3 regions of the Blautia sp. HCP3S3_D9 genome follow, and region 2 is predicted to be linked to each of the others. Evidence: predicted binding sites of a transcription regulator. Region 2 holds the regulator's gene; each other region holds the start of a gene.
What was found. The regulator HrcA, encoded in region 2, represses chaperone genes, less so after heat shock. The targets are predictions, from matches to a motif close to TGTTAGCACTCNNNNNNNNNGAGTGCTAACA.
Positions count from the first base shown of each region.

Region 1: ACTNES_RS02690 (Hsp20/alpha crystallin family protein) is a predicted target of HrcA. The motif match lies at 5,507-5,537, and genes of this name have one in related genera.
Region 3: groES (co-chaperone GroES) is a predicted target of HrcA. The motif match lies at 2,799-2,829, and genes of this name have one in related genera.

Region 1 is NZ_JBQHWS010000006.1:26,932-34,046, forward strand. Features, by position in the region: gene ACTNES_RS02660 (aldose 1-epimerase family protein) at 1-26, opposite strand, end outside; gene ACTNES_RS02665 (purple acid phosphatase family protein) at 306-2,024, shown strand; gene ACTNES_RS02670 (YibE/F family protein) at 2,050-3,195, shown strand; gene ACTNES_RS02675 (biotin transporter BioY) at 3,461-4,006, opposite strand; gene bioB (biotin synthase BioB) at 4,087-5,058, opposite strand; gene ACTNES_RS02685 (DUF5684 domain-containing protein) at 5,236-5,421, opposite strand; gene ACTNES_RS02690 (Hsp20/alpha crystallin family protein) at 5,700-6,164, shown strand; gene ACTNES_RS02695 (DnaJ C-terminal domain-containing protein) at 6,231-7,115, shown strand, end outside.
Region 2 is NZ_JBQHWS010000036.1:22,676-29,790, reverse strand. Features, by position in the region: partial or broken gene ACTNES_RS09100 (ATP-binding protein) at 1-167, shown strand, start outside; gene uvrB (excinuclease ABC subunit UvrB) at 557-2,545, shown strand; gene hrcA (heat-inducible transcriptional repressor HrcA) at 3,193-4,233, shown strand; gene grpE (nucleotide exchange factor GrpE) at 4,251-4,895, shown strand; gene dnaK (molecular chaperone DnaK) at 4,956-6,836, shown strand; gene dnaJ (molecular chaperone DnaJ) at 6,862-7,115, shown strand, end outside.
Region 3 is NZ_JBQHWS010000110.1:3,532-10,646, forward strand. Features, by position in the region: gene topA (type I DNA topoisomerase) at 1-1,369, shown strand, start outside; gene codY (GTP-sensing pleiotropic transcriptional regulator CodY) at 1,742-2,530, shown strand; gene groES (co-chaperone GroES) at 2,932-3,216, shown strand; gene groL (chaperonin GroEL) at 3,255-4,874, shown strand; gene ACTNES_RS16155 (hypothetical protein) at 5,181-5,378, shown strand; gene ACTNES_RS16160 (zinc ribbon domain-containing protein) at 5,381-6,016, shown strand; partial or broken gene ACTNES_RS16165 (zinc-ribbon domain-containing protein) at 6,040-6,105, shown strand; gene ACTNES_RS16170 (RNA polymerase sigma factor) at 6,127-6,393, shown strand; gene ACTNES_RS16175 (RNA polymerase sigma factor) at 6,380-7,115, shown strand, end outside.

The DNA.
Region 1 (7,115 bases), on a different contig from region 2:
TCGTTGGACTGTAATTCAATTTGCATAGTAAAACCCTCCATAATAAATAGAAATAGTATATTGCTGCCGGTAAAGAAAAAATAGCTAAGATAAGCGTATCATAAAAAAACGGCAATGGAATCAAAATTTAGACAAACGTTTGTTTTTTTGTTGTCAGAAACGACTACAGATACTTTGTTAAATAATGGAAAAGTGTCTGTTAAACGTCTGGAAACTCTATTGTTTTTTGAAAATTCGGGTGTTATACTGCACGCGACGACTGAAAAAACAAGAATATCTTATGATTGAAAAGGAGTCTAATTATTATGAAAAGAAAATTAATAGCAGGTCTTTTAACAGCACTTTCAATGACTATGGTTTGTCCGTTGGCTTATGCGTCTACAGATCATTATATGGACAGCAGCGTGGTTGGTGCTGATTCCGGATGGTCTGACTGGGATGCTGCCTGGGAAGAAACAGCGACAGATTTTACAAAGGTATCTCTTACACCGGGTGCTGATGCTACCCAGTTGAACTTTGCATGGTACAGCGAAAAAGGTGACAGTGATGCAACACCTGTAGTTCATTTTGGAACAGATAAAGATAATCTTGAAACATTCGAAGGAACCGCAGGTGATGTAGATCAGAGCCTTACCGGAGATACTGCGTATGAATATAATCATGTAACAGTTACCGGTCTGGAACCAAATACAACATATTACTATACAGTTGAGAAGAATGGTGAACAGACAGAGGTATGTGAATATAAAACACAGGGTACAGATTCTGTAAAGATTCTCTATGTAGGTGACCCGCAGATCGGTGCTTCCAAAGGTCAGACACAGAATGGAGCAGAGCTTACCAATGAGTCAGGTGCGGCAAACAAAGCAGCAGAGAATGATGGTTTTTCATGGAATCGTACTTTGAATACAGCACTTACAGAAAATCCGGATATCAACTTTGTGATCTCTGCAGGTGACCAGGTTAACAAAACAGGTGAAGCAAAAGAGGAAGAGTATGCTTCTTACTTAAGTGCGGATGCTCTGAAGGGACTTGCAGTGGCAACTACAATTGGTAACCACGATTCTCTGAATGAGGATTATATGTATCACTTTAATAATCCGAATAATACAGATAATGGTAAAACTCAGGCTGGTGGAGATTATTATTACAGTTATGGAGAGGGACTCTTCATTGTTTTAAATACCAACAATTATAATGTAGCAGAGCATCAGAAAACAATTGAAGAAGCTGTCAAAGCTTATCCGGATGCAAAATGGAGAATTGTAACGATTCATCAGGATATTTACGGATCAGGTCTTGACCATTCTGATACAGATGGTATGATTCTCCGTACACAGCTTACTCCGGTATTTGATGAAAATGATATTGATGTTGTTCTTCAGGGACATGATCATACATACAGCCGTTCCAAAATGCTCTATGGTGACGGACAGACTCATGGAAAATATGAGTTCAGTCTGAATGAAGATGGAACAGATTATGACTGGGATCATGCTACAAATGTAGATACACAGGAACAGATCGCACTTGCTCCGGAAGAAGGAGATACAGATGCACAGGCGGCACTGGATGCATTCCATCAGGACAACGACTGCTATACAATCGAGGATGTTGACGGAGATACAGTTACAGACCCAAAAGGAATCCTGTATATGACAGCAAACTCCGCTTCCGGTTCCAAATATTATGAGCTTCTTTCTACTCAGCAGGATTATGTGGCAGCCCGCAGCCAGAACTGGCTTCCAAGCTATTCTGTTATTACCATGACTGCAGATACATTCTCTATTGAGACTTATCAGATTACAGATGATGGTAAAGTTGAATCAATTGATGATGCATTTACAATCCAGAAAACAGATGCAGGTGCAGATTCATCTGATGCATCCACAGACACCACAGACACTTCTGCAGACACCACAGACAGTGTTTCTGAAGAAACAGCTTCCTCAGATAATACAGATGCATCCACAGATAATGCAGACGCTTCCGCAGATGCAGCAGCTGAAACATCTGAGAATTAAAAGCAGGGTCTGAGAAATCAACTCCATGAAAAATACAAAATTTACCGGGCTGCTTACTAAAAAGAAAACAGTCCGGTATCTTATTTATCTTTTACTTGTCTGTGTGTTCGCTGTTTTCGTCATTAAATTGAATCAGGTGGAAAAAACAGAACTGGTGGTCCGGACAGGACAGACATTTGAGAAAGCAAAAGTAGTGAAAGTACTTGAGGATAATCTTCAGGAAAACGGAACCCGTGTAGGGGAACAGAAGGTACGGGTTCATATGTTCACAGGTGAACGAAAAGGACAGGACCTTGATATTACAAGCAGTTCCGGATATCTTTTTGGTGCAGCATGTAAACCGGGAATGAGAGTCATTGTTATGCAGAGCGTTGCGGGTGATTCTACAGTTGCCAGTGTTTATACCCAGGACAGAGAAGGCGTTATTTATATATTTGCTCTTATCTATCTGCTGGCGCTTTGTCTGATAGGCGGAAAACAGGGAATCAAGGGATGCCTTGGGCTGATTTTTACATTTTTCTGTGTGATTTTTGTTTATCTTCCGCTGGTATATCTGAAATTTTCACTGTTCTGGACGGCAGTATTTGTATGTTTTATTACTACACTGGTTACCATGTATCTGATCGGAGGTCCGACGAGGAAAACATGTGCAGCGACATTGGGAACTCTTGCCGGAGTTGTCCTTGCTGGGATTTCTGCATGGTGTTTCAGCAAAGCTTCCGGGATTTCCGGTTTCAATGTTTCGGATATTGAGATTCTGATGACTCTCTGGAATACAAATCGTATTCAGGTTGGAGGATTGCTTTTATCCGGATTGCTGATCTCATGTCTGGGGGCAGTTATGGATGTAGCCATGTCCATCAGCAGTGCTATTGATGAGATTTACAGACAGAATACTTCTTTGACTCGAAAAGAACTCTTTAAAGCCGGGCTGCGTGTAGGCAGAGATATGATGGGAACGGACAGCAATACGCTTATCCTGGCATTTGCAGGAAGCAGTGTAAGTACGCTTCTTCTTGATTATTCCTATGATCTTCCGTATCAGCAGATCATTAATTCAAATAATATTGGCATAGCGATCATGCAGGGGCTGGCGGGAAGTTTTGGGATTGTACTTTCTGTACCGTTTACGGTGCTGATCTGTACAGTGCTTTTTCATAAGAGTAAATAATCAGTAATTATTCAGCAGTCCACTATTTCGGAGATTTTTTTGCGTCTGCATACTCGAATCTGCATTCTACGCGATTTGTACATTGTTTTCGAAATAACTATACCACTCACTTGGCTGCGAATTCGATTGCACAGATAAAAAAGCCTCAGCGTAGCTAGTTTACGGGAAAAAGTACTGATAAGGGAAGAAAACAAGATATGTATAACAAACAGGTGCAGGTCACATATTTATGACCTGCACCTGTTTGTGTATATATTGGTAAATATTACCGTATTCTTTTCTTTATCATTGGTCCGATGATCATGGCGATTACCATTTTTACCAGGTCGGCCGGGATAAATGGGATTACGCAGACTGCAAGAGCTGCTTTGAAGGTGTAATCTGCAACTATGCAGAACCATATGGTTCCGAAAAGGTAGCATACAATCGTTCCGACGATCATACCGATAAGTTGTACCCAAGGTTTATGGCAGTTATCTATTACCAGTCCGGCAATGACAGCCATGACGATAAAACCGATGATATATCCGCCTGTAGGACCTGCCAGTTTTGCAGGACCGCCTGTGAAACCGGAAAATACCGGAAGACCAACGAGTCCAAGCAGAAGATAGATCAGATAACTGATTGTTCCTCTTTTCCATCCGAGAAGATACAGGGACAGGTAGATTGCCAGGTTCGTAAATGAGATAGGAACCGGACCGATCGGAATGGACAGTGGGGCAAGAATGCAGGTAACCGCAGCCATCAGTGCGGTCATGGTTATTTCGTAGGTTTTGCTGCGAGGTGCAGTAATGCTTTGTGTCTGGTTCATGTCAGAGAGTTCTCCTTTTGAAATTTTTTAGTCGGGCGGATAAAATCATCCGCACTTGGTTAAATATGGTTTGTGTATGATCATGCGGACTCGATTTCATAAGTAAATCCTGCATCCGTGATAGTTTTCAGAGTATCTTCGATGCCCTGACCGCCTTCTGTCAGATAACCTGAGGCGAAGATGGAGTCAACAACACTGAGCAGTTTCTTTTCTTCACCTTTAAAATAAACTTCTCTTCCGGCAGCACAGCGGATATCTGCTTTTGGTACAAGAAGTCTTGCAAGGCAGAGGACTTTCATGCAGTATTCTGTTGTCAGAATGGAGATATCAGCATCTCCCAGAGGAGTTCCTTTGATTGGCAGGAGGAAGTTGATCGGTAATGCTTCCGGCTGGATTTCGCGCAGTTCGAGAAGCATATCAACTACATCTTCTTTGCTTTCACCCATACCAATGATACCGCCGCTGCAGATTTCAAATCCCAGTCCCTGAAGCATGTGGATATTCTGTACACGCTGTTCAAAAGTATGTGTACTGCAGATGTTGTGGTAATAGGACCGGCTGCTGTTCAGATTGTGTTTTATTCGGTCAAGACCAGCTTCTTTTAGCATTTTAGCCTGTTTCTCTGTCAGAAATCCGATGGAGCAGCAGAGATGTGTTCCGTGCTCTTTCATCTTACGAATCCGGCGGGCAAGTTCTTCGATTTCTTTATCTGTAAATTTCATACCGCTCAGGCCGATACAGTGTCTGGATAAATGATAATCATTTACGAAATCATTATCCTGATACAGTTTATCTTCATCTACCCATTTGTATTTATCAATATCTGCAGTAGAACGACAGGACTGTGCGCAGTAAGCGCAATCCTGAGAACAGTTTCCGCTGCGTGCGTTGGTAAGAATATGAATGCTTACACGATTTCCCTTATATTTATATCGTAAACTCTTTGCACGATCGATCAGTGCATCGATTTCCTCATTCGGAGTATTTAAAATAGCAATTGCATCCTCTCTGGAAAGAACAGGTGCCTCTTTTTCATATAATTCGGAATTCATAGTAGTACCTTCCTGTGATTTTTTGTACGGGTATCACTTTAACATATAAAAGTGTGAATTGTTAACTTAAATTTGAAACTGGTTTACAATTAATATCTGGCGGGAAGATAGAAAAAACAGCGGATTGCTTATCAGATAAGCAGTCTGCTGTTTTTTTGAATTCTTTGTATTGACTTTTTATTTCTGTGCGCCGTGGTAAGTAGAATCACCTAATCCGAGGATCAGTATGAAGATTGGTGATAAGAAAATAAGACCGATTGCAAATCCGGTTCCTTTTCCAAAAGCTTTAGCCAATTTTACGCTGTACATGATGCTGATGATTTCTGCAATGATACGAAGCAGGGAAACAATAGCAAGGATCATTGTGTTGTTGCCATTCGGAGTAGCAAGACCGCTTACACAAGAAGCAACGATCCTAAAATAAAAGGAAAATGTGAAGAAATTGTGAAATTAGCACTCGTCTCTTGACAGTGCTAATAATGCGTGTTATATTACATACAGAACAAAGGAAGGGGAACAAAAAGAGAACAAAGAAATAAGTTCTATGAGATTCCTGATCACCTAAGTTCCAAAGAAACAAGGTAAAGATGCATAATTAAAAGCTCAGAAGATGAGCGGTATGAAAAAAGGAGAGATGACTTATGTTGATGCCTAGTATTTTTGGAGAAAATTTATTTGATGACTTTTTTGGAGATTTCCCATTTTATTATGATAAAGGTATGAAAGATGTAGAGAAGAAACTCTACGGACGTAGAGCCAGCCACGTAATGAAAACAGATATCAAGGAAACTGATAAAGGTTACGAACTGGTTGTAGATCTTCCGGGATTCACGAAAGATGAGGTTAAGGCTGATCTGGAGAATGGTTATTTGACCATCAGTGCAGAGAAAGGTCTGGACAAAGATGAGCAGGAGAAAGAAACCGGACGTTATATCCGCAGAGAACGTTATGCAGGTGCCTGCAGCCGTAGCTTCTATGTAGGTAAAGAAGTACATCAGGACGACATCAAAGCAGAATTCAAACATGGTATCCTGACATTATTCGTTCCGAAGAAGGAAGCAAAACCAGCAGTGGAACAGAAGCACAGCATCTCCATTGAAGGATAATAGATTAAATTACAGCAACGGGAGGTCAATCTTTTGGCTTCCCGTTGTTTTTAAAAGAAGGTGATGATATTGAAAAGAGACTATTATGAAGTTCTGGGCGTGAGCAGAAACGCAGATGCAGCAGCAATCAAAAAAGCATACAGAAAACTGGCCAAGAAATATCATCCGGACAGCAATGAGGGAAATGCTACAGCCGCAGAACGGTTTAAGGAAGTAAATGAAGCCTATGATGTTCTGAGTGATGAAAAGAAACGTAAATTGTATGATCAGTTTGGTCATGCTGCTTTTGAAGAAGGCGCCGGCAATTACGGCGGAGCTCAGGGAAATCCGTTCGGCAGCGGATTTGGCGGCAGCCAGGGAAATCCGTTTGGCGGCGGTTTCCAGGGATCATATAGTGACGGAAACGGATATCATGAATTCCATTTTGAGAATGGCGAAGACATGGATGATATTCTGAAGAACATCTTTGGCGGTGGATTTAAGAAGAGTAAATCATCCGGTGGATTTGGAGGAAGCGGATTCGGTACTGGTGGTTTCCATGGAAGTGGCTTTGGCGGTTTTGGCAGCGGAAGCAATGGTTTCGGCAGTGGATTTGGCAGTGGCGGAAGTGATTTCCACAGTCAAGGATTTGGAGGCCCTTATAGCAGTAAGGGTGAGGATCTTCATGCAGATGTTACTGTAAGTTTTGATGAAGCAGCTTTCGGCGGAAAGAAGGTTATCCGTCTGCAGAGCAGCAACGGTGGTGTCCAGAATTATGAAGTCAATATTCCAGCAGGTATTGAATCTGGTAAATCTATCAGGCTTAAGGGAAAAGGACACCCTGGAATCGGCGGCGGAGAAGCTGGTGATCTGCTTCTGAAAGTTAATGTCCAGGATAAACCGGGATATAGACGTGAGGGCAGAGATGTTTATACAACAGTAAATATTCCATTTACGACAGCAGTATTTGGC
Region 2 (7,115 bases):
GACTGTCAGATAAAAGTAAAGCCACTATTCCGATCATAGCCATGACAGCCAATGCCTTTGAGGAAGACAGAAAAAAGGCACTGGCAAAAGGAATGAACGGACATATTGCAAAGCCTGTTGATGCAGAAAAAGTTGAGAAGACCATTTGTGGGGTTTTGAGCAGGTAGCGAAGCGGATAATCTTATCCGCTTGAATAAGTGGATTGTGAACTATCCATTTTATTCCAATATTCATAAAGAAGGGGTAGTTTTGTATGGAGCAGCTTGAAAAACAAAAGGAATATTGAATCCGTTCTCAGTAACGTAGCCAAAATTCATTCCAGATTGCCTGCGGCAATGGAATTTTGGCTTGTATGTCTCGGGATTTTGGCATATTCATGCCAAAACACCTCGCGGGATAGTGGTGTGTGAACAGTAACTAGAAAACATATAAAGTGCAGAACAGGTATTCGCTTGCTCTGTACTTTTTTTATATGAGATGATATACTGAAAATATAACCATATTAAACATATTTCAATTTTTGATAAGTGAAATTTGATTAAAACAGGAGAATATTATGGATCATTTTGAATTGCATTCCGAGTACAAGCCAACTGGCGATCAGCCTCAGGCAATTGAACGTCTGGTCAGAGGCTTTAAAGAAGGCAACCAGTTCGAAACTTTACTGGGTGTCACCGGTTCCGGCAAGACATTTACCATGGCGAACGTCATCGCCCAGCTAAACAAACCAACCCTCATCCTCGCCCACAATAAAACTCTCGCGGCGCAGCTTTACGGTGAGATGAAAGAATTCTTCCCTGAGAACGCAGTGGAATATTTTGTCTCCTATTATGACTACTATCAGCCGGAGGCTTATGTCCCGTCTTCAGACACCTATATTGCCAAAGATTCCTCCATCAATGACGAGATTGACAAACTCCGTCTCTCTGCCACAGCCGCAATGTCAGAGCGGAAAGACGTAGTGGTCATTTCCTCCGTTTCCTGTATCTACGGATTGGGTTCCCCTCAGGAATTCTTTGACATGATGATTTCCCTGCGTCCGGGAATGACCAAAGACCGGGATGAGGTAATCCGGGAACTGATCGACATTCAGTACACCAGAAATGAGATGGACTTCCACCGAAGCACCTTCCGTGTCCGTGGAGATACCCTGGAAATTTTTCCTGCCAACAGCTCCGATACAGCCGTGAGAGTAGAATTTTTCGGAGATGAGATCGACCGTATTTCAGAAATTGATGTACTGACAGGAGAAATCAAATGCCAGCGTTCTCATATCAGCATCTTCCCTGCATCCCACTATGTAGTGCCAGCAGAACAGATTCAGAGAGCAGCTGTAGCAATAGAAGAAGAATTAAAAGAACGTGTAGAGTATTTCAAAAGTGAAGACAAGCTTCTGGAAGCCCAGCGAATCTCAGAACGCACCAATTTCGACATTGAAATGATGAAAGAAACCGGATTCTGTTCAGGAATCGAAAATTATTCCAGACATCTGTCAGGATTAAAGCCCGGACAGCCACCATACACACTGCTGGACTATTTTGGAGATGACTTCTTACTTATTATAGATGAATCTCATATCACAGTACCTCAGGTAGGAGGAATGTACGCCGGTGACCAGAGCAGGAAGCAGACACTGGTAGACTACGGATTCCGGCTTCCTTCAGCCAAAGATAACCGCCCCTTAAGCTTCGAAGAATTCGAATCCAAACTGGATCAGGTCATGTTTGTATCCGCCACTCCGGGACAATATGAGTATGATCATGAACTCCTCCGTGCAGAACAGATCATTCGTCCAACCGGACTTCTGGATCCGAAAGTAGAAGTCCGCCCCATTGAAGGACAGATTGACGACCTGATCGGGGAAGTAAACAAAGAAGTGTCAAAGAAACACAAAATCCTGATCACCACTCTCACCAAACGAATGGCAGAAGACCTGACAGAATATATGAAAGAAGTAGGAATCCGAGTCCGTTACCTCCATTCCGATATCGATACCTTAGAGCGTGCCCGCATCATTCGGGATATGCGTCTGGATGTTTTTGATGTTCTGGTAGGAATCAACCTCCTTCGAGAAGGCCTGGACATTCCGGAAATCACCCTGGTAGCAATCCTGGATGCAGACAAAGAAGGTTTCCTCCGTTCCGAAACCTCCCTCATCCAGACCATCGGACGAGCTGCCCGAAACAGTGAAGGCCATGTAATCATGTACGCAGACAACATGACCGATTCCATGCACAAAGCCATCACCGAAACCAACCGCCGCCGAACCATCCAGGAAGCCTACAACAAAGAACACGGAATCACTCCGACTACTATCAAAAAAGCAGTCCGCGACCTCATCGCCGTATCCAAAGCAGTAGCCGAAACCGAAGTCCGACTCCAGAAAGACCCAGAGTCCATGACCCGTAAAGAACTCACCAAACTCATCGCCCAGGTAGAAAAACAAATGCGCGCCGCAGCCGCAGATCTCAACTTCGAACAGGCCGCCGAACTACGTGATAAAATGATCGATCTGAAAAAGAATCTGGATATTTTAGATAAATAGTGCTCTACTGAGTCTTTTTCGTCTGTGTAATCGAATTTGAAGACAAGCAAGTGATATAGTTATTCTATAGCAATCCTCTAAAATAATGTATCTTAATCTAGCCCATCAGAGTGTGAAATCCTGCGTCAGATATCTTCCTTGTCTTTCACACTTTGCTGAACTGTCTTAAATGCATTATTTACAAGGATTGCTATAGAAGAGGCGATTCGCCTCCCAGGCGAGAGCCCCGCCTGTATAATCGTCCTGAACAGCCAGCGGGGAGAAATTATTGATATTGTGTGCATTTGCAGGATGCTTAGAGATACTTAGTCTGCAGAAATCTGCGTTATGAGCCGGCTGCATCACCTGTCTGAGCGGAGTCTGCGACGGAGCGAGTTTGACAAGCCGGCTCATGCCTTTAGCAGATTTCTGCAGACTTAGTATCTCTTAGCGTCCGAAACCGCACACAATATCAATAATTTCTCCCCGCGTCCCCTTTTCATAACACGTTCCAATACCCCCTATTGTTCATAAAATAACAAAAAATTCACAAAATAATATTGACAAACCAAATCAAGAGTGCTATCTTATGAGCATAAGGTGTTAGCACTCCTAAAACATGAGTGCTAACAAACCAAAAAACAAAGGCAGTAAAGGAGTGGAATTTCATGGATCAGGAATTAGATGATCGTAAAAAGAAAATACTAAAAGCCATCATCAAAACCTACATGGAAACAGGCGAACCGGTGGGTTCCCGGACCATTTCCAAGTTTGCAGATTTAAATGTAAGCTCTGCCACCATCCGGAATGAGATGTCAGACCTGACAGATATGGGATATATCGTACAGCCCCACACCTCAGCCGGAAGAATTCCTTCTGATAAAGGTTATCGCCTCTACGTAGACGAGCTGATGAAAGAAAAGGAATCAGAGGTTCAGGAAATCAAGGATCTCATGATAGAGAAAACTGACAAACTGGATAAAATGCTGAAGCAGGTAGCAAAGGTACTGGCCTCCAATACCAACTATGCAACCATGATCTCTGTTCCACAGTACAGCGGAAGCAAGATTAAATTCATCCAGCTTTCCCGCGTAACACCCCTTCAGCTTGTAGCAGTAGTAGTGAGTGATAACAATGTCATCCGAAACCAGATCATCAATCTGGATGAGGAGATGGACGATCAGACAATCCTGAAATTAAATCTTCTTCTTAACACCAACTTAAATGGGGTGCCCATTCAGGATATCAACCTGGGAATGATCGCCCGCCTGAAAGAACAGGCAGGTGTACATGGCTCTGTGGTTGGCACAGTCCTTGATGCAGTGGCAGACACCATCCAGGTAGACGAAGACGATATGCAGATATATACTTCAGGAGCAACAAACATTTTCAAATATCCGGAGCTTGCAGATACAAGTAAAGCAAGTGAGCTGATCTCAGCATTTGAAGAGAAGCAGGATCTGGTAGATCTGGTGAAAGAGAGAATGTCTGATACCGAGAACACAGGAATTCAGGTGTACATTGGTGATGAGATGCCGGTGCAAACCATGAAAGACTGCAGTGTGGTGACAGCCACTTACGAACTTGGAAAAGGAATGCATGGTACCATTGGTATCATCGGTCCGAAGCGTATGGATTATGCAAATGTAGTTGACAGCCTGAAGGCTTTGAAAGTCCAGCTGGACGAACTGATTAAGAAAGAGAGTTAGAAAGGCGGTAATAGAGAGTGTCAGAAGAAACAAAGAACACAGCTTTGGAGGAAGAAACAACAGAGACTCCTGTAACAGAAGAAACTGTTGAGGATGAACCTGAAGTTGTAGAGAATGGTGAAGAAGAAGCAGAAGAAATCCCGGTAGAGGATGGAGACGAGGAAGCTTCCCAGGATGACAAGAAAGACAGCAAATCAAAAACTTCTTTCTTCGGTAAGAAGAAAAAAGAAAAAGATAAATTTGAACAGCAGATCGAAGATCTGACAGACAGACTGAAACGAAACATGGCTGAATTTGATAACTTCCGTAAGAGAACGGAGAAAGAGAAATCCAGCATGTACATCATCGGAGCCAAGGATATCGTTGAGAAAATCCTTCCGGTTGTGGATAACTTCGAAAGAGGCCTTGCACAGGCACCTGAAGGAGATTCTTTCGCGGATGGCATGAAGATGATCTACAAACAGCTGATCACAACATTGGATGAGCTGGGTGTGAAACCAATCGAGGCAGTCGGTAAGGAATTTGATCCGAACTTCCATAACGCAGTAATGCATGTGGAGGACGAAGAAGCCGGTGAGAATATTGTGGTAGAAGAATTCCAGAAGGGCTACACTTACAAGGATTTCGTAGTCCGTCACAGTATGGTAAAAGTAGCCAACTAATTTACATGAAAATATAGAATATATCAAATCTAGTTGAAAATAAACAGGAGGAACAAGATTATGGGAAAAATTATTGGTATTGACTTAGGTACAACAAACAGCTGTGTAGCCGTAATGGAAGGTGGACAGCCAACAGTTATTGCAAATACAGAAGGCGCAAGAACAACACCATCTGTTGTCGCTTTCACAAAAACAGGAGAACGTCTTGTAGGTGAACCTGCAAAACGTCAGGCAGTAACAAACGCAGAGAGAACAATCTCTTCCATTAAAAGAGAGATGGGTACTGACTACCGTGTAACAATCGACGACAAGAAATATTCCCCACAGGAAATTTCCGCTATGATTCTTCAGAAACTGAAAAAAGATGCAGAAGGATACCTCGGTGAGAAAGTTACAGAAGCAGTTATCACAGTTCCTGCATATTTCAACGATGCTCAGCGTCAGGCAACAAAAGATGCCGGTAAGATCGCTGGTCTTGAAGTAAAACGTATCATTAACGAGCCTACAGCAGCAGCTCTTGCTTATGGCCTTGATAATGAAAAAGAACAGAAGATCATGGTATACGACTTAGGTGGTGGTACATTCGATGTATCTATCATTGAAATCGGTGATGGCGTTATTGAGGTTCTTTCCACAGCCGGTAACAACCGTCTTGGTGGTGATGACTTCGACCAGAAGATCACAGATTATATGCTTTCAGAATTCAAGAAAGCAGAAGGTGTTGACTTAAGCAATGATAAGATGGCACTTCAGAGATTAAAAGAAGCTGCAGAGAAAGCTAAGAAAGAACTTTCTTCCGCAACAACTACAAACATCAACCTGCCATTCATTACAGCTACAGCAGAAGGTCCGAAACATTTCGATATGAACCTTACAAGAGCTAAATTCGATGAATTAACACATGACTTAGTAGAAATGACAGCTGATCCGGTACGTCGCGCACTTTCCGATGCAGGTATCACAGCATCTGAACTTGGTCAGGTACTTCTGGTTGGTGGATCTTCACGTATCCCGGCTGTACAGGATAAAGTAAGACAGTTAACAGGCAAAGAGCCAAGCAAGAACCTGAACCCGGATGAGTGTGTAGCACTTGGTGCTTCTATCCAGGGTGGTAAACTTGCAGGTGATGCAGGCGCAGGCGATATCCTTCTTCTGGATGTTACTCCACTGTCACTGTCCATTGAGACAATGGGTGGTATCGCAACAAGACTGATCGAGAGAAATACAACTATTCCTACAAGAAAGAGCCAGATTTTCTCAACAGCAGCAGACAACCAGACAGCAGTAGATATCAACGTTGTACAGGGTGAGCGTCAGTTCGCGAAAGACAACAAATCCCTTGGTCAGTTCCGTCTGGATGGAATCCCACCAGCACGTCGTGGTGTTCCGCAGATCGAAGTTACATTCGATATCGACGCAAACGGTATCGTGAATGTATCCGCTAAGGATCTTGGAACAGGTAAAGAACAGCACATCACAATCACAGCTGGTTCTAACATGTCTGATTCCGATATCGACAAAGCAGTTAAAGAAGCTGCTGAGTTCGAAGCACAGGATAAGAAACGTAAAGAAGCAATCGATACAAGAAACAATGCTGATTCCATGGTATTCCAGGTTGAGAATGCACTGAAAGAAGCTGGCGACAAGATCGATGCTAACGATAAAGCTGCTGTAGAAGCAGACCTGAATGCACTGAAAGACTTACTGTCCCAGACTGCAAACGCAGAAGAGATGACAGACTCTCAGGTAGCTGATATTAAAGCTGCTCAGGAGAAGATGATGGAAAGTGCTCAGAAACTGTTCGCTAAGATGTATGAGCAGACACAGCAGGCAGGCGGCCAGGCTGGTCCGGACATGAGCAACATGGGCGGAGCAGGAAACACAAATGCAGGAAGCAGCAACGATGATGATGTTGTAGATGCTGACTACAAAGAAGTTTAATATAGAGCATAGGAATAAATAAATCATGGCTGATAAGAGAGATTATTATGAAGTCTTAGGCGTGGACAAAAGCGCCGATGACGCAACACTTAAAAAAGCATATCGTAAGTTAGCCAAAAAGTATCACCCGGATGTAAATCCGGGTGATAAAGAGGCTGAGGCGAAATTTAAAGAAGCAACAGAAGCTTACACCATCTTAAGTGATCCGGATAAGAGAAGACAGTATGACCAGTTTGGTCATGCAGCATTTGAAAACGGCGGTGGCGGTGCTGGCGGCGG
Region 3 (7,115 bases), on a different contig from region 2:
GGAATACGAGATCACAGAAGTAAAGAAAGGTGAGAGGATCAAGAATGCTCCGCTTCCGTTTACTACCAGTACCTTACAGCAGGAAGCAGCCAAGACACTGAACTTCTCCACACAGAAGACCATGCGTCTGGCACAGCAGTTATATGAAGGAATTGATATCAAGGGAAATGGCACTGTCGGTGTGATCTCTTACCTGCGTACTGATTCCACACGAATCTCTGAGGAAGCAGATGCAGCAGCAAGAGAATACATCACAGCTCAGTACGGTGAAAATTACGTTTCTCAGTCTGAGAAAACTGTGAAGAAAGGACAGAAGATCCAGGATGCTCATGAAGCAATCCGTCCCACAGACATCAGTCGTACACCGGCACTTCTGAAAGAATCTCTATCCAGAGATCAGTTCAGACTGTATCAGCTGATCTGGAGACGTTTTGCAGCCAGCAGAATGGCTCCTGCGAAATACGAGACCACATCTGTAAAGATTGGAGCAGATGAATATATCTTTACAGTTTCTGCATCTAAGATCGTATTTGATGGATTTATGTCCGTATACACAGATGAAGAGGATCAGAAAAAAGGGAATGTGCTGAACCAGAGCCTTGAGAAAGGTATGAAATTGACACTTAAGGAACTGAAACCAGAGCAGCATTTCACACAGCCTCCTGCACATTATACAGAGGCATCCCTGGTTAAGACCATGGAGGAACTGGGAATTGGACGTCCAAGTACTTACGCACCGACCATTACTACCATTATCAGTCGTCGCTATGTGGCAAAAGAGCAGAAGAATCTTTATGTCACAGAGCTGGGTGAGGTTGTCAACAACATTATGAAGCAGGCATTTCCAAGTATTGTAGATGTAAACTTCACAGCAACTATGGAAGGTCTTCTCGACTGTGTGGCAGCAGGCACTGTCAAATGGAAGACGGTAGTCAGCAACTTCTATCCTGATCTGAAGAAAGATGTAGACGCAGCAGAGGAAGAACTTGAGAAAGTTGATATCCAGGATGAGGTCACAGATGTGATCTGTGACAACTGCGGCAGAAACATGGTTATCAAGTATGGTCCTCATGGACGTTTCTTAGCATGTCCGGGATTTCCTGAGTGCAGAAACACCAAGCCATATTTTGAGAAAATCGGAGTTTCATGTCCGAAATGCGGGAAGGAAATTGTTCTCAAGAAAACCAAAAAAGGACGTAAATACTACGGATGCGAGAACAATCCGGAATGTGATTTTATGTCCTGGCAGAAACCATCCGCAAAGAAATGTCCAAAATGTGGAAGTTACATGGTGGAAAAGGGGAACAAGCTCGTTTGCAGCCAGGAGACTTGTGGATACGTTGAGCCAAAAGACGCAAAAGAGGAATAAGCTTTTTAAGATAAAATATAATAAAGTCAGCAAATACAGGAAGAAGATCTCGCTTTTTCCTGTATTTTTTTGCTTATATGTCCGGATTTAGAACTACAAAAATATTTATTGGATAATATTTGTAAAAGGAATCTATTTTCAGAAAAGAAAAAATAAATTAAAAAATAATAAAATTTGTCTTGTAATTTGGCGGTGAAACGTGTAGTATTAAAGTACGAGTAATGTTAATGACCAAGTATGTCTGAATCTTCTTTCATAACAGAAGAAAATTACTGTTCATTCCGTGAATCGTGTCAGAAAAGATGGTGTTGTTCACTTTGTGATCAGTAGAGAAAAAGACTTCAGATATATGCAAGGCGAAAGGAGGACTATATGAGCGTTCAGTTGCTGGATAAAACAAGAAAAATAAACAAACTTCTGCATAACAGCAGTTCCAGCAAGGTGGTATTTAATGATATCTGCCAGGTTTTGATGGAAACATTGAGTTCCAATATTCTGGTTCTCAGCAAAAAAGGAAAGGTTCTGGGCGTCAGTTTATGTCCGGGTGTAGAAGAGATCACTGAGCTAATCGAAGATAAGGTTGGCGGATATGTGGACTCATTATTAAATGAGAGATTTCTTGGCGTACTGTCAACAAAAGAGAATGTGAATCTTCAGACACTGGGATTCGAGCATGTGTCAAGCAGTTATCAGGGAATCATCAATCCGATAGATATTGCAGGAGAGAGACTGGGTACAGTATTTATGTACCGTTATGACAGACCATATGATATTGAAGATATTATTGTCAGCGAATATGGAACTACCGTTGTCGGTCTGGAGATGATGCGTGCTGTTCATGAAGAGAATGCAGAGGAAGACAGAAAGCAGCAGGTAGTGAAATCTGCGTTTAATACTTTATCATTCTCTGAACTGGAAGCAATTATTCATATCTTCGACGAACTTGACGGAGACGAGGGAATCCTGGTTGCAAGTAAGATTGCAGACCGTGTGGGAATCACCAGATCCGTAATCGTAAATGCATTAAGAAAATTTGAAAGTGCCGGTGTCATTGAATCCAGATCTTCCGGTATGAAGGGAACCTATATCAAGGTTCTTAATGAAGTGATCTTTGACGAACTGGAAGAGATTAAAGCACAGAGAAACAGTAAGAAATCCTGAGATAAATAATCTGAGAAACACAAAATAAGAAAGACTGTCTGTCATTTTTGACAGATGGTCTTTTTTAGGTTGCGGAAACCTTTGCTACAGATGTGAATTTTGCCAACAGGATTCTTTTTGAGAAAGTGCTGTAAAAACTAAAATTATTTGCAAATTAAGAAAATGAAAGAAAAAAAGAGAATAAAAGAGTAAATAAGAGAATATATTTTATTTTGTAATGATAAAAGAACTTGCGAAATCAGGCCGTTTTCAATAATATAAGGACAGTGATTAGCACTCAAGGTAAATGAGTGCTAGCAAAAATCGGCAAGGTTAGACAGAGCGCCGAAACAGTTGCCGGAATTCAATACAGAGGAAACGGTAACAAAATTAAGTTGAAAAATAAAGGAGGATCATAGATCATGACATTAGTACCTTTAGGTGACAGAGTTGTATTAAAACAGGTTGAAGCAGAAGAAACAACAAAATCCGGAATCGTTCTTCCAGGACAGGCACAGGAGAAACCACAGCAGGCAGAAGTAGTAGCTGTAGGACCTGGCGGAGTTGTTGATGGCAAAGAAGTAAAAATGGAAGTTGCTGTAGGTGATAAAGTTATCTACTCCAAATATTCAGGAACAGAAGTAAAAATGGACGGCACAGAATACATCATCGTAAGACAGAACGATATTCTTGCTATCGTTAAATAATTATAGAAGACAGAATTTAAACAGGAGGTCATATTATCATGGCAAAAGAAATTAAATTCGGCGCAGAAGCCAGAGCAGCTCTTGAAGCTGGTGTAAATAAATTAGCTGATACAGTAAGAGTAACATTAGGACCGAAAGGAAGAAACGTAGTTCTTGACAAACCATACGGTGCTCCGCTTATCACAAACGACGGTGTTACAATCGCAAAAGAAATCGAACTGGAAGATGGATTTGAAAACATGGGAGCCCAGCTGATCAAAGAAGTTGCTTCCAAGACAAACGATGTAGCAGGAGATGGTACAACAACAGCTACAGTTCTTGCACAGGCTATGGTTCATGAAGGAATGAGAAACCTGGCAGCAGGCGCTAACCCGATTATCCTGAGAAAAGGTATGAAGAAAGCTACTGATACAGCAGTAGAAGCAATCAAAAATATGAGCCAGACAATCAGCGGCAAGAAACAGATCGCAAACGTTGCATCTATTTCTGCAAGCGATGAGACAGTTGGACAGTTAGTAGCAGACGCTATGGAAAAAGTTTCCAAAGATGGCGTTATTACAGTTGAAGAATCCAAGACAATGCACACAGAACTTGACCTTGTAGAAGGTATGCAGTTCGACCGTGGATATGTTTCCGCATATATGTCAACAGATATGGAAAAAATGGAAGCAAATCTGGACGATCCATACATCTTGATCACAGACAAGAAGATTAGCAATATTCAGGAAATCCTTCCATTACTGGAACAGATCGTAAAAGTTGGTGCTAAACTTCTCATCATCGCTGAAGATGTAGAGGGTGAAGCACTTACAACTCTTATCGTAAACAAATTAAGAGGAACATTCCAGGTAGTAGCTGTCAAAGCTCCTGGATATGGCGACAGAAGAAAAGAAATGCTTCAGGATATCGCAATCCTTACAGGTGGTCAGGTAATCTCCGAAGAACTCGGTCTTGAACTGAAAGATGCAACTATGGAACAGTTAGGACGTGCAAAATCTGTTAAAGTTGCAAAAGAGAACACAGTTATCGTTGACGGTATGGGTGACAAAGATGCAATTGCAAACCGTGTTGCACAGATCCGTGGACAGATCGAAGAAACAAAATCTGAATTTGATAAAGAAAAATTACAGGAAAGACTTGCAAAACTGGCTGGCGGCGTAGCTGTTATCCGTGTTGGTGCTTCCACTGAAACAGAAATGAAAGAAGCTAAACTTCGTCTGGAAGATGCTCTTGCAGCTACAAGAGCAGCAGTTGAAGAAGGTATCATCGCAGGTGGCGGATCTGCTTACATCCACGCATCCAAAGAAGTTGCAAAACTTGCAGCTACTCTGGAAGGTGACGAGAAGACAGGTGCAAACATCATCCTGAAAGCTCTGGAAGCTCCTCTGTTCCGCATTTCTGCAAACGCAGGACTGGAAGGTTCCGTGATCATCAACAAAGTAAGAGAATCCGAACCAGGAATCGGTTTCGATGCTCTGAACGAAAGATACGTAGATATGGTAAGCGAAGGTATCCTTGACCCTGCAAAGGTTACAAGAAGTGCCCTTCAGAACGCTACAAGCGTTGCTTCTACATTACTTACAACAGAATCTGCTGTTGCAATCATCAAAGAAGACAATCCGGCACCGGCTGCTAACCCGGGAATGGGAATGATGTAATTTTATAAAAAATAATACGCAGAAAAAATAAAAAAAGCGTTCCATGAATCATATGATTTGTGGAACGTCTTTTTTTGTAGAAAAATATGTTTAGAAAAAAATTATTGGAAATATTACGGTATGTATTCATAGGCTTTGGAAAAATATGCTATAATTCATTTATGTACATAAATAGTGCCATCCATCTGAAAAAACGGTTATTCGTCAGAAAAAGCATCTTTTTTGAAAAAAAGTTATAAAATATCGATAAAAATAAAACCAGTCTCTTTTCTGAATCGTCTATAGATCAGAGAGGAGAGAATGCCTATGACAGATAACAGTATCAGAAAAATGATCACACACACGATCGATACCCTGCCAGTGCCATGGGAGCAGTTATGGGTGATATTTCGGAGAGTCATACAGTTGATGCGGGACCCCCAAAAAGCAATTGAAGAAAAAACAGAGAATCAAAATGAATCGAAAAAAGTAATCAAAGAAGAAAATGAAAGAAGGAGGAAATGATTATGTTCTGTTCAAAATGCGGAAGTGAAATTAAAGAAGAAGGTGCGATGTTTTGTTCAAATTGCGGACAAAGACTTCAGATGGGAACACAGGTACCACCTGTATCTGCTACGAAAACTAATATTAAAACAGGTTTTAAATCAAAATCAAAGAAAAAGATAGCAGCTTTGGCGGTAGCAGGTGTTGTAGTGATTGTAGGAGTTACTGGATTTTCGAATCGTAGAACAGTTATTGATATGAATGATATCTATGATGTAGTTGAGGGTGGATATGATGGATTTGGAACTGTGAGAGCAGATTTCAATCCGGAAAAATTTATGGAGGAGTATAAAGATAAAATAACTTTAGATAAGAAAAGTGCAAAAAGATGGTGTAAAAAAGAGTATAGTAATGCTGACGATGAAAAGGAAGCCTATGAAACGTTATGCGATTATGATGATGTGACATCACACTTTTGCGATATACTGGAGTATTGTGCTGATATAGGGACTGGAGAAAATGGAAAATGGAAAAATGGAGATGTTGTAGAATTTGTAAATGAAAATCAGGATACTTTTGATACGTTAGAAGAACTTTATCATTGTAAATTTAAAAAATTAAAAAAGCATAAGGTAACAACTTTATCGTATATGGGTTAATTTAATTTCAAAAGGAGAAAAATATGTTTTGCACGAAATGCGGAAATCAACTTCCAGAAAATTCTAAATTCTGTAAGTACTGTGGTAATCCCGTCAGAAGGAATCAGAGCTTGCTGGAGCGAGCCCGCAACCAGGAAGAGGATGCCCTTGCAGAAATATATAACCAAAGCAGTTCTGCGGTATATAGAGTAATCAAAGTTCTTGTAAAAGATGAAGATACCGTATACGATATTTTACAGGATACATATGTAAAAGCATTTACCAGATTGGATCAGCTTCAGGATGAGAGTAAACTGGTTCCATGGCTGAAAATGATAGCAAATAATACAGCCAAGGACTTGCTGAAGAAATGCAAACCGAGATATGTCCGGAGATAATGAATCAGATGACCTCTCTTTCGAGGAATCAATCGAAGACGAGCGAACAGATCTGAATCCGGAAATGGCAATGGACGAGAAAGAGGTATGCCGCCTTGTTCTTGAAATTCTGGATCAGCTGCCGGAAGACCAGCGACTGGTCATAGGTATGTTTTACTATGAAGAAATGTCCGTAAAAGACATTGCGTTCACTCTTGGAGTCAGCGACAATACAGTAAAGAGTCGCTTATCTTATGGTCGGAAAAAAGTAAAAGAACTTGTTCTTGACTTGGAAAAGAAAGGCACAAAACTCTACACAGCTGCACCATTTGCATTCTTCCTGTATCTGCTGCGCAGACTGGAAAGTGCACCGGCAGATCCGGCGGAAATGGGTGTTTTACAGAGTGTTATGGATGCCTGTATAGAACCGGCACAGTCAGCAGGTTCCTGGAATACGACAGGTACCGCAGCCCGGGCAGGTGCAAAGGCGGCAGGAGCAGCTGGTAAAACAGCTGCCAGACACCTGAGTATGAAAGTGGCTGCAATTGTACTTACCGGGGCAGTTGGCGCAGATGGAGTTTACGGTGTTGTGAAGAATGCGGATAAATTACCGTTTATCCATGAACAGACATCTGAGTCAGAGAATGAATCTTCAGAAGAACAGAAATCAGTGGAAGCAGAACCAACTAAGGAGCCGGAGGAAACGGCAGAGGTAACAGAAACTCCGGAACCGACAGAGTCAC